Regions from separate parts of the Streptomyces sp. NPDC050485 genome, predicted to be linked through region 2. Evidence: riboswitches for the same ligand, from Rfam matches in the RefSeq annotation. Region 2 holds a riboswitch; the other holds the start of a gene.
What was found. A riboswitch is a leader RNA that binds a small molecule or an ion and turns the genes downstream of it on or off. The one in region 2 is predicted to bind ZMP and ZTP.
Positions count from the first base shown of each region.

Region 1: linked by a shared signal. The riboswitch ahead of ACIBK6_RS10035 (bifunctional 5,10-methylenetetrahydrofolate dehydrogenase/5,10-methenyltetrahydrofolate cyclohydrolase) and the one ahead of glyA (serine hydroxymethyltransferase) in region 2 are both predicted to bind ZMP and ZTP.

Region 1 is NZ_JBITHR010000004.1:164,027-168,699, reverse strand. It holds gene ACIBK6_RS10050 (DUF3995 domain-containing protein) at 1-163, shown strand, start outside; gene ACIBK6_RS10045 (hypothetical protein) at 211-804, opposite strand; partial or broken gene ACIBK6_RS10040 (cysteine hydrolase) at 1,007-1,168, opposite strand; gene ACIBK6_RS10035 (bifunctional 5,10-methylenetetrahydrofolate dehydrogenase/5,10-methenyltetrahydrofolate cyclohydrolase) at 1,205-2,050, opposite strand; ZMP/ZTP riboswitch at 2,087-2,171, opposite strand; gene ACIBK6_RS10030 (hypothetical protein) at 2,335-2,583, shown strand; partial or broken gene ACIBK6_RS10025 (IS5/IS1182 family transposase) at 2,612-2,734, opposite strand; gene ACIBK6_RS10020 (dihydrofolate reductase family protein) at 2,893-3,456, shown strand; gene ACIBK6_RS10015 (glycosyltransferase) at 3,524-4,318, opposite strand; gene ACIBK6_RS10010 (DUF4142 domain-containing protein) at 4,554-4,673, shown strand, end outside.
Region 2 is NZ_JBITHR010000020.1:126,231-130,903, reverse strand. It holds gene ACIBK6_RS32125 (hypothetical protein) at 1-150, shown strand, start outside; gene ACIBK6_RS32120 (hypothetical protein) at 150-527, shown strand; gene ACIBK6_RS32115 (hypothetical protein) at 535-1,440, shown strand; gene rocD (ornithine--oxo-acid transaminase) at 1,569-2,804, opposite strand; ZMP/ZTP riboswitch at 2,896-2,986, shown strand; gene glyA (serine hydroxymethyltransferase) at 3,016-4,287, shown strand; gene trpS (tryptophan--tRNA ligase) at 4,609-4,673, shown strand, end outside.

The sequences.
Region 1 (4,673 bases), on a different contig from region 2:
GTGGGGACCGTGGTTCATCGTCGGCGGCCTGGCCTTCGCCGCGGCCACCACGCACTATGTCCGCCGGCACGATGGCCGACGCGAGATGCGGCGCTACGGCTCAGTGGGGGTGCTGGGTGCATTGCTCTTGTCCTTGGCCTCGACACTCGCCGGGATTGGATGACGGCCGTCACGCAGTTGCCCCGCCGTCGTCCTGCCCGCCCCGAAGTCTCAGCGCCTGACGTAGCGGGTGAGCCGCGAACGGGCGTCGTTCTCGGTCAGTCCCAGCGCCTTCCCGATGTCATCCCAGGTCAGTTCGTCCATGGACTCCTCGGCCAGAATGCTGTGGGCCGCGGCGTTGCCGACGCGTTGTGTGATGCGCTCTGCCGCCGCTACGGCCTTGAGTGCGGCCAGCGGCACTTCGAAGGCCAGGTTGTCGAGCCGTTCGGCCAGCATGTCCAGCAGGTCCTGCAGATCGGCCGGTAAGGGCAGAGACCGTGCCTCTACGTCTTTGATGTGCTGGGCCCAGTCCTGGCGGGGGCCGTCCGTGTCGATGTCCGCCTTGTACAGGGAAACCTCGCCCACGGCGGCCCAGTCGATCGGATAGCGGGACGCGCCGCGCCAGCCGCACGAACACGAGCCGCGCAGCTCAGCAGCGCGTGGCCGGCCCATCCGTCCGTCGTGCACGGTCCATTGCGTGGTCGTGCAACCACCGCCGCCGCTGCCCGCATCGAGGTACACCGGCTTTGCCTCGCTGCCGTCGGCCAGGACGACCCCGACCGAGCCACCGTGGGACGAACCGAATTCCGCCGTCTGCCACTTCATGGCTTCCCCAATCCCTGTAGGCCGCCCACCGGGGACCTCCTGCCGAGGCGCGGCCCGTCGGTGCCTGGTGCACATTCACGGACAACGATCCTCAACCCGGCAGGCCGGTGTCCGGCGAATGGACAAACCCGTCGCGGGGGACCCGCGGCACGAACTCCCGGGCGGTGTCCGGCCATTGGGCGGCGGTCCCTTCGAGCCAGTCCGCGACGTCGTGGTGGATCTGTGTGCCGGGGTCCCCCTCGGTGAAGAGGCCGGACTGCGCTGCCGTGCTGAGCACCCTGTTGCGAGGTCCGACATCCGGATGCCCCGGACGCAACCCGATGACCACCTAGATCACGGGGATGCCCGCCGCGCGAACTGCGTCGCCGCGCGGACCGGCCCGCCGCCAACTGGAGGACGGCTACGTCGCAGACGCTCCGCCCGCCGCCTGACGGGTCGCCGCGTCGACGGTCTGCTCCAGCAGCACCGCGATCGTCATCGGCCCGACCCCGCCGGGTACGGGTGTGAGCAGTCGCGCACGCTCCATCGCTCCCTCGAAGTCGACGTCGCCCACGTTGCCCGGGTTGTATCCGGCGTCGATGACCACCGCACCGGGCTTGATGTCCTGGCCCTTGATGAACTGCGGCCTGCCGACGGCCGCGACGAGGATGTCCGCTGCCGCGGTCACCGCGGGCAGGTCGGCCGTCTTGGAGTGGCAGTAGGTGACCGTCGCGTCGCGGGCCAGCAGCAGCATGCCCATCGGCTTGCCGAGGATCGGGCTGCGCCCGACCACCACCGCGTTCCGGCCGGCGGGCTCGACCCCGTAGGCGTCGAGCAGTCGCATGATTCCGCCCGGGGTGCAGGAAGCGAAGCCCGGGTAGCCGAAGGCCATGGCCGCGAACGACCACATGGTTACGCCGTCGACGTCCTTGGCGGGGTCGATCGCCTCGAACGCGGCCCGCTCGTCGATGTGCGCGGGCACCGGGTGCTGCAGCAGGATGCCGTGCACCGACGGGTCGGCGGACAGAGCCCGGATGGTCGCGACCAGTTCCGCGGTGGTGGTCGCCGACGGCAGCGGTACGTGCCGTGACTCGATGCCCGCCCGGGCACAGCGGTTGCGCTTCATCGCGACGTAGGTGACGGATGCGGGGTCCTCGCCCACGAGGACCGTCGCCAGACACGGCCTCACACCGGTCTCCGCCACCAGGTCCCGCGCCCGCCGAGCGCTGCGGTCGAGGCCGGCTTTCGCCACGTCAGTGCCGGTCATGAGCTGTGCGGTCACGGAAGGCTCCCATCGGTAAGAATGGATCGCCCAGGCGCACGGCTTCAGCTGAAGGCGGATCGCTCCCCGGTGGTACCCCACCCAAGCGCCAGTCACGACCGCCCGGTCATCGTAACGGGGCCGGTGGAACGGGACCAGCGACGGGACGACGGGACCGACGGCACCGCCCCTCTCCCGCGGACGGCACCCCCTCCCCGCTACCAGCCTTTCGACAAGGCGGACGCGGGAGTTGATCGTTTCATCGCGACCATCTGGGTGATGGGGTGCGTGTGCACGTTGCCGCGTGGCCCGACGTGACGTTGCACAGCTTCCAACCAGCCATGCAGAAAAGGGTGATCATGGAACGCCGCATTCTCCGCGCCGCAGCCATCGCCATCGGGGCCGCCGCGCTCATTGGACTCATGGGTCCGTCAGCCAACGCCGCTGGTCTCGGCGGCACCGACGGCACGATTAATTCCGTGCGCGCCTTCGCCGACGGCACGATCGATGCCGTGGGTAACCTCGCCGGCCTGCGTTGAGGGCCAGGGCTGACACCCGTTACTCCCATGTCAGCTCGACCTCGTTCCCGCGCGCGCACTGTGAAGGGACGACACTGGTGGGCCGGCCGCCGTGACTGCCACGGCGCCGGCGGTTGGCCCGCTGGTCCCTCCGTTCTCGGAGGTCATGTCGTTAGGGGTTGTCGGCCGAGGCGTACCAGTCCTCACTGAGGTTTTCTCAACGAAACGATCTCGTGAGGTGACTCGGCCCAGGGGATCCCGCGAGCCTCGATGAGTCCTGCGGCGTCCGGCGGGTCGTACTGTCGAACCCGGTCCCGAGGAGGACTTCTGATGCGCAGCGTGACCTATTCGATGGGCGTCTCACTTGACGGCTACATCGTCGGGCCGGACGGCGACTTCAACTGGACGGCGCCCGACGAGGAGGTCTTTCGCTTCGTCACCGAGGAGATTCGAGAGGTCGGCGTCCACCTGTTGGGACGACGGCTGTACGAGACGATGCTGTACTGGGAGACCGCCGACCAGGATCCATCGCTCGGCGACTCAATGCTCGAGTGGGCCGCCATCTGGAAGCCGCTCCCGAAGGTGGTGTTCTCCACCACGCTGTCGGCGGTGCGGGGCAATGCCCGCCTGGCCTCCGGCAGCCTGGCGGAGGAGATCGAGCGGTTGCGGGCCGAGCCGGGGGAGGGCGACATCGCAATCGGCGGCGCGACTCTCGCCGCCGAGGCGGCCGCGTCGGGTCTGATCGACGAGTACCGGGCCAGGGTCTACCCGGTGCTGGTCGGCGGTGGCATTCCGTTCTTTCCCCAACGCGAGCGCCGGGTGGATCTCGAACTCGTCGAGACCCGCACCTTCAGTTCGAGTGTCGTCTACCTCCGCTACCGCGTGGCGCGCTAGCCGGCTCGACCGCCGAGCCCAGGGGGCGTCCGGCGGATCAGATGACCTCTTTGCCCTTGTGGCTCGTTCAGCAGCAGCACCTTCGCCATCGAACTGGGCACGTTTCAGGTCGAGACCGTGAAGTCCCGTAGCCGGGTGGGCAGTTGGCGGTCGGGGAGGCGGGGCCATCGGTACCCGGCGACCTCCAGGCCGGCGCGCCAGTCGCGGGGCCGCGGTACGACGAGCGGGCTGTAGCCGTGCAGGACGGGCCGGTGACGGCGTTCGCGCTCTCGGCGCTGGGCCCGCAGGCTGCGCGGGGGCAGTCCCAGCCGAGCGGCGCATCTTCCGTGCGGCCGGCGCGTACACGTGGTCCAGAGCCAGGTGCACGCCGTGCCCGGATGCCCTGTTGGCCAGTGCGCCCCCCGGTGCCGCCACCGGTCATCGGCGGAGCGAAGGCGCCTGTCGCGTGGATGGGCTGCAGATTGAGTCCGGCACTCGGCAGCCCGAGCCCGTCGGCGATCGCGTAGCCCAGCGGAGTCACCGAGCCCGCCAGGAGGAGCACGTCGCTGGCCTGCGCGGCCTGGAGGAGGTCGTCCGCCATCTCCCCGGCCAGTGACCTCGCCAGGGACACCACCCGGGCGAGCATTCCCGGACCGGTCCTGCTGTGGTGCAGCACCTGACCGCGAGCCGAGCGCAGTTCGGCGCGGGGGTCGATCGGAAGCGGGTGGAAACCGGCCGGTGAATCGGAAAGCGGGGGCTCGAAGCAGGCGTGCGTCACCACCGTGACGTGATGACCCCCCGCTACCAGCCCGTCCGCGAGGCCGGCGTAAGGAGCCGCATCGCCCCGAGAACCGACCGTCGTGATCGCCACTCGCACGGTCATCAGTATGCCGTCCACGACTCCTTCCGATCCGTACATCGCACCAGCGGGCTGCGGGCCGCCTGCCGGGAATTAACGGATCGTCACCTGTCACTGGCGGCCCCGGGCGCCGATCCCGCGTCCCGCGCCTGCCGCCGGGGGGCGGTACGGGGCGGCCGGGGTTCGGGAGCGGCAGCACGGCTCGGTGCGGGTCCGTCGGCAGGGCGAGCGCATCGCGGCGCTCCACGACGCCCTGGCGATGGACCGCGTTCAGGGCCAGGTGGGTGAATCCGCGCTCCGCGTGCGCAATGCGGCGTGTCGCGGTGGGACGTATCCCCTGGGGTGCTATTGCGGCGCCTGCGGGATCCGCCCGGCCGAT
Region 2 (4,673 bases):
GGAGTGCGGAACGTGCTGTACGAAGCCGGGTACGACACCGGGCAGTTCGAGCAGAAGATCGTCAATGTCGCCCAGGGCGGGGTCATGATCGAGAACGCCCGCGGGGCGATCAGCGTCGGCGACCACAACACCGTCAAGAACGAGGGGTGATGACCATGTCCGACGGCGACAACACGCAGCGGTCCGTACACATCAGCGGGGTGACCGGCTCCGTCTCGGTCGGCGACCACAACAAGGTGCGGAGCACCTACCACGCGGGCGGCGCCGACGACGAGGCGCAGCGCCAACTCCTCGACGCCATCGTGGAGTTCAGGGCGGGTCTCGCCCAGCTGGTGGCCAACGACCAGACCCGCACCCTGGACGCGGAACTGGCCGACGCCGAGGGTGAGATCCGCACCGACGGCCGCGCGACCCCGGGCCGCCTCGCCCGGCTCGGCGAACTCCTCACCGGCGCCACCGCCATCACGGGCCTGCTCGCATCGGGCGAGGCGCTGGTGCAGCGGGTCCGCGAAGTGACCGGGCTGTGAGCGGGCGATGAGCACGGGCAAGGGCGAGGTCCGCTGGAACGCGGCGACGCAGAAGTGGGAGAGCGTACAGGGGTCGGACCATGCCCCCGTCGCACCTCCGGAGTCCCAGGCGCCCCCGGCACCGCCGGGGCCCCCAGCGCCGCCGACACCCCCTGCTCCCCAGCTGCCCCTGCCGTCCCTGGAGGAGCCGCACGTCGTGCCCCCCGAGGCGCGCCCCGCCCGGCGGGTGCCGGTCGCCGTCGTCGTCGCGATGGTCGTCGTGGCCGCGGCCGGGGCGGGGGGCGGCTGGCTGCTGGCCCGGGGCGGGCCCGACCATCCGAAGGTCGTGGTCGGCCCGCCCGCGTCCGGGTCGCCCTCCGTCACCCCCGACCGCAGCGACGACGGCAAGGGCAGCCCCTCGGCCTCCGCCTCCCCCTCCGCGTCGCCGGGTTCCACCGCGCCCGCCGGGTTCCAACTCGTCCAGGATCCAAGGGGGTTCACGCTCTACGTGCCGCAGGGCTGGACCCGTGAGGACCAGGGGGGCAAGGGCGTCTTCTACAACTCCGCCGACCACGCCCGGCTGATCCAGGTGTACCCGGTCGCCGAGTCGGGCCTCAGCCCGTACGACGCGCTGAAGCAGACCTCGGGGGAGCTGGCGAAGAACCCCGGCTACCAGGAGATCAGCCTTGGCAACGACGCGACCGTGCCCGGCGGCGCCACCCAGGCCGCGCGGCTCGTCTACGCGTACGACAACCAGCAGCTCGGCCACCGGCGCCAGGTGGTCGACTACGCCTTCCTGACGCCGGGCGGCGAGCATTACGCGGTGCTGTCCGCGGCCCCGGCCGCGGCGTGGCCGGAGCAGGAGAACACGTTGAAGACGGTGCTCAGCGTCTTCTGCGCGGGTTCCAACTGCCCTTCCGCTCCGGCGGGTTGAGTCCCGGCAAAGTGCTCCGCAGGAAGCGGCGGCCGTCTGCTGCGGGCCGTGCGTGGCTGGTCGCGCAGTTCCCCGCGCCCCTCAAAAGACAGGGCGCGGGGGCCGCATCGAGCCTTCGCCGGGGCCTCTCAGTCTTCCGCGAGCACCGCGCGCAGCTGGTCGAGGCCCCAGTCCAGGTCCTCCTTGCTGATGACCAGCGGCGGCGCGATGCGGATCGTGGAACCGTGGGTGTCCTTGACCAGGACTCCGCGGTCCATCAGTTTCTCGGAGATCTGCCGCCCGGTCCCGTACGACGGATTGATGTCCACGCCCGCCCACAGCCCGCGCCCGCGCACCGTCTCGACCGTGCCGGTGCCGGTCAGCAGGCCGAGCTCGTGGTGCAGGTGGTCACCCAGCTCGGTGGCCCGCTGCTGGTACTCGCCGGTGCGCAGCATCGCGATGACCTCCAGGGCGACCGCGCAGGCGAGCGGGTTCCCGCCGAACGTCGAGCCGTGCTCGCCCGGCCGGAACACGCCGAGCACGTCCGCCGAGGCGACGACCGCCGACACCGGGACCACCCCGCCGCCCAGCGCCTTGCCCAGGATGTACACGTCCGGCACCACGCCCTCGTGCTCGCAGGCGAAGGTCTTCCCGGTGCGGCCGAGGCCGGACTGGATCTCGTCCGCCATGAACAGCACGTTCCGCTCGCGCGTCAACTCCCGTACGCCCGCAAGGTATCCGGGCGGCGGAACGAGCACGCCCGCCTCGCCCTGGATGGGTTCGAGCAGCACGGCCACGGTGTTCTCGGTGACCGCGGCCCGCATCGCGGTGAGATCGCCGTACGGGACGATCTCGAAGCCCGGCGTGTAGGGGCCGTAGTCCGCGCGGGCCTCCAGGTCGGTGGAGAAGCTGACGATCGTGGTCGTACGGCCGTGGAAGTTGTCCCGGGCGACCACGATCTTCGCCGTCCCGTCCTTGACGCCCTTGACCTTGTACCCCCACTTGCGGGCCGTCTTCACGGCGGTCTCCACCGCCTCCGCCCCGGTGTTCATGGGCAGCACCATGTCCTTGCCGCACAGTGCGGCGAGCTCCGTACAGAACTGGGCGAAGCGGTCGTGGTGGAACGCCCTCGACGTCAGCGTCACTCTCTCCAGCTGGGCCTTCGCCGCGTCGATGAGGCGGCGGTTGCCGTGGCCGAAGTTGAGTGCCGAGTAGCCGGCCAGCATGTCGAGATAGCGCCGGCCCTCGATGTCCGTCATCCAGGCGCCCTCGGCGGAGGCGACGACGACGGGCAGGGGGTGGTAGTTGTGCGCACTGTGTGCCTCGGCGGAACGGATGGCGTCTTCGGTCGCTGCGTGGGTCGACACGGGTTCTCCGATCGTCATGCGGCATGGGGCGTAGATGGTGCCCTTTTCTATCGTCGCTCGGATGCCGGACGAAGAAACCTTGCCGTCCGGCGCGGCCGGTAGGGTGTTCGGTACGTACGGCGACTGGCGAGCGGGGAAGCGACCCCGGGGAAGCCGTGCGCGGCCTGTCGCACGAGGTGCCGCCCGCCTGGGCACCCCGGGAATCTGTCAACGGACCCCGGAGGACGCCATGAGCCTTCCCCTTTCCCATCCCGCCCTTCGCGCCACCGACCCCGAGCTGGCCGGGCTCGTAGCCGCCGAGGAGCGGCTCCAGTCGGACACCCTGCGCCTGATCCCCAGCGAGAACTACGTCTCGACGGCGGTCCTGGAGGCGTCGGGGACGGTCCTGCAGAACAAGTACAGCGAGGGTTACGCGGGCCGCCGCTACTACGAGGGCCAGCAGAACATCGACAAGGTCGAGACGCTGGCCGTCGAGCGGGCCAAGGCGCTGTTCGGCGTCGATCACGCCAACGTCCAGCCGTACTCGGGCTCGCCCGCCAACCTCGCCGTGTACCTCGCGTTCGCCGAGCCCGGCGACACCGTGATGGGCATGGCGCTGCCGATGGGCGGCCACCTCACGCACGGCTGGGGCGTCTCGGCGACCGGCAAGTGGTTCCGGGGCGTGCAGTACGGCGTGCGCGCCGACACCGGTCTGATCGACTTCGACGAGGTGCGCGAACTCGCCCTCAAGGAGCGCCCGAAGCTGATCTTCTGCGGCGGCACGGCGCTGCCCCGCACGATCGACTTCGCCGCGTTCGGGGAGATCGCCCAGGAGGCGGGCGCGGTGCTCGTCGCCGATGTCGCGCACATCGCGGGCCTGATCGCGGGCGGCGCCCACCCATCCCCGGTCCCGTACGCGGACGTCATCTCGACCACCACGCACAAGACCCTGCGGGGTCCGCGCGGGGCGATGCTGATGTCCCGCGAGGAGCACGCGAAGGCCATCGACAAGGCGGTCTTCCCCGGGCTCCAGGGCGGCCCGCACAACCAGACCACGGCGGCGATCGCGGTCGCGCTGCACGAGGCGGCGCAGCCGGCGTTCTGCGCGTACGCGCACCAGGTGGTCGCCAATGCGAAGGTTCTCGCCCAGGCGCTGCTCGCCCGGGGCTTCGATCTGGTGTCGGGCGGCACGGACAACCATCTGATCCTGATGGACCTGACGCCGAAGGACGTACCGGGCAAGGTGGCCGCGAAGGCCCTCGACCGGGCGGGGATCGTCGTCAACTACAACACGGTCCCGTACGACCCCCGAAAGCCCTTCGACCCCTCCGGCATCCGCATCGGCACCCCTTCCCTGACCTCGCGCGGTCTGGGCGTCGAGCACATGCCCGCGGTGGCGGAGTGGATCGACCGGGGTGTGACGGCGGCGCGGGCGGGCGACGAGTCCGCCCTCGCGGTGATCCGCGCGGAGGTGGCCGACCTGATGTCGTCCTACCCGGCCCCGGGCTTGCCGCTGGATTGAGCCCCTCCCCGCCCCTTCCCTAAACCCTCCGGGGGTGGGGAAGGAAAGGGGTTTTCTCGGGGCCCCGCCCCGGACCGGGGTCCGGGGCTTCGCCCCCTGCCCCCCCCCGGGGCTTGGCTTCGGCCTCGCTCCTATGCACCCTGCCAGGGGCGCGGGGAACTGCGCGAGCGGCCACGCACGGCCCGCAGCCGAAATCCGTTCCCGCGGGAGCGGGGGTCTGGGGGCGTAGCCCCCAGGAACAATCAGGGGGAAGTCCCTGTGGCCGCGGTCACAATGGCGCGGGTTTCCGGGTGGGCGGGCGCACCTGAGAGAATGCTGAGCATGGCCTCGACTCGTCCCCGCGTGCTCTCCGGAATCCAGCCCACCGCAGGCTCGTTCCACCTCGG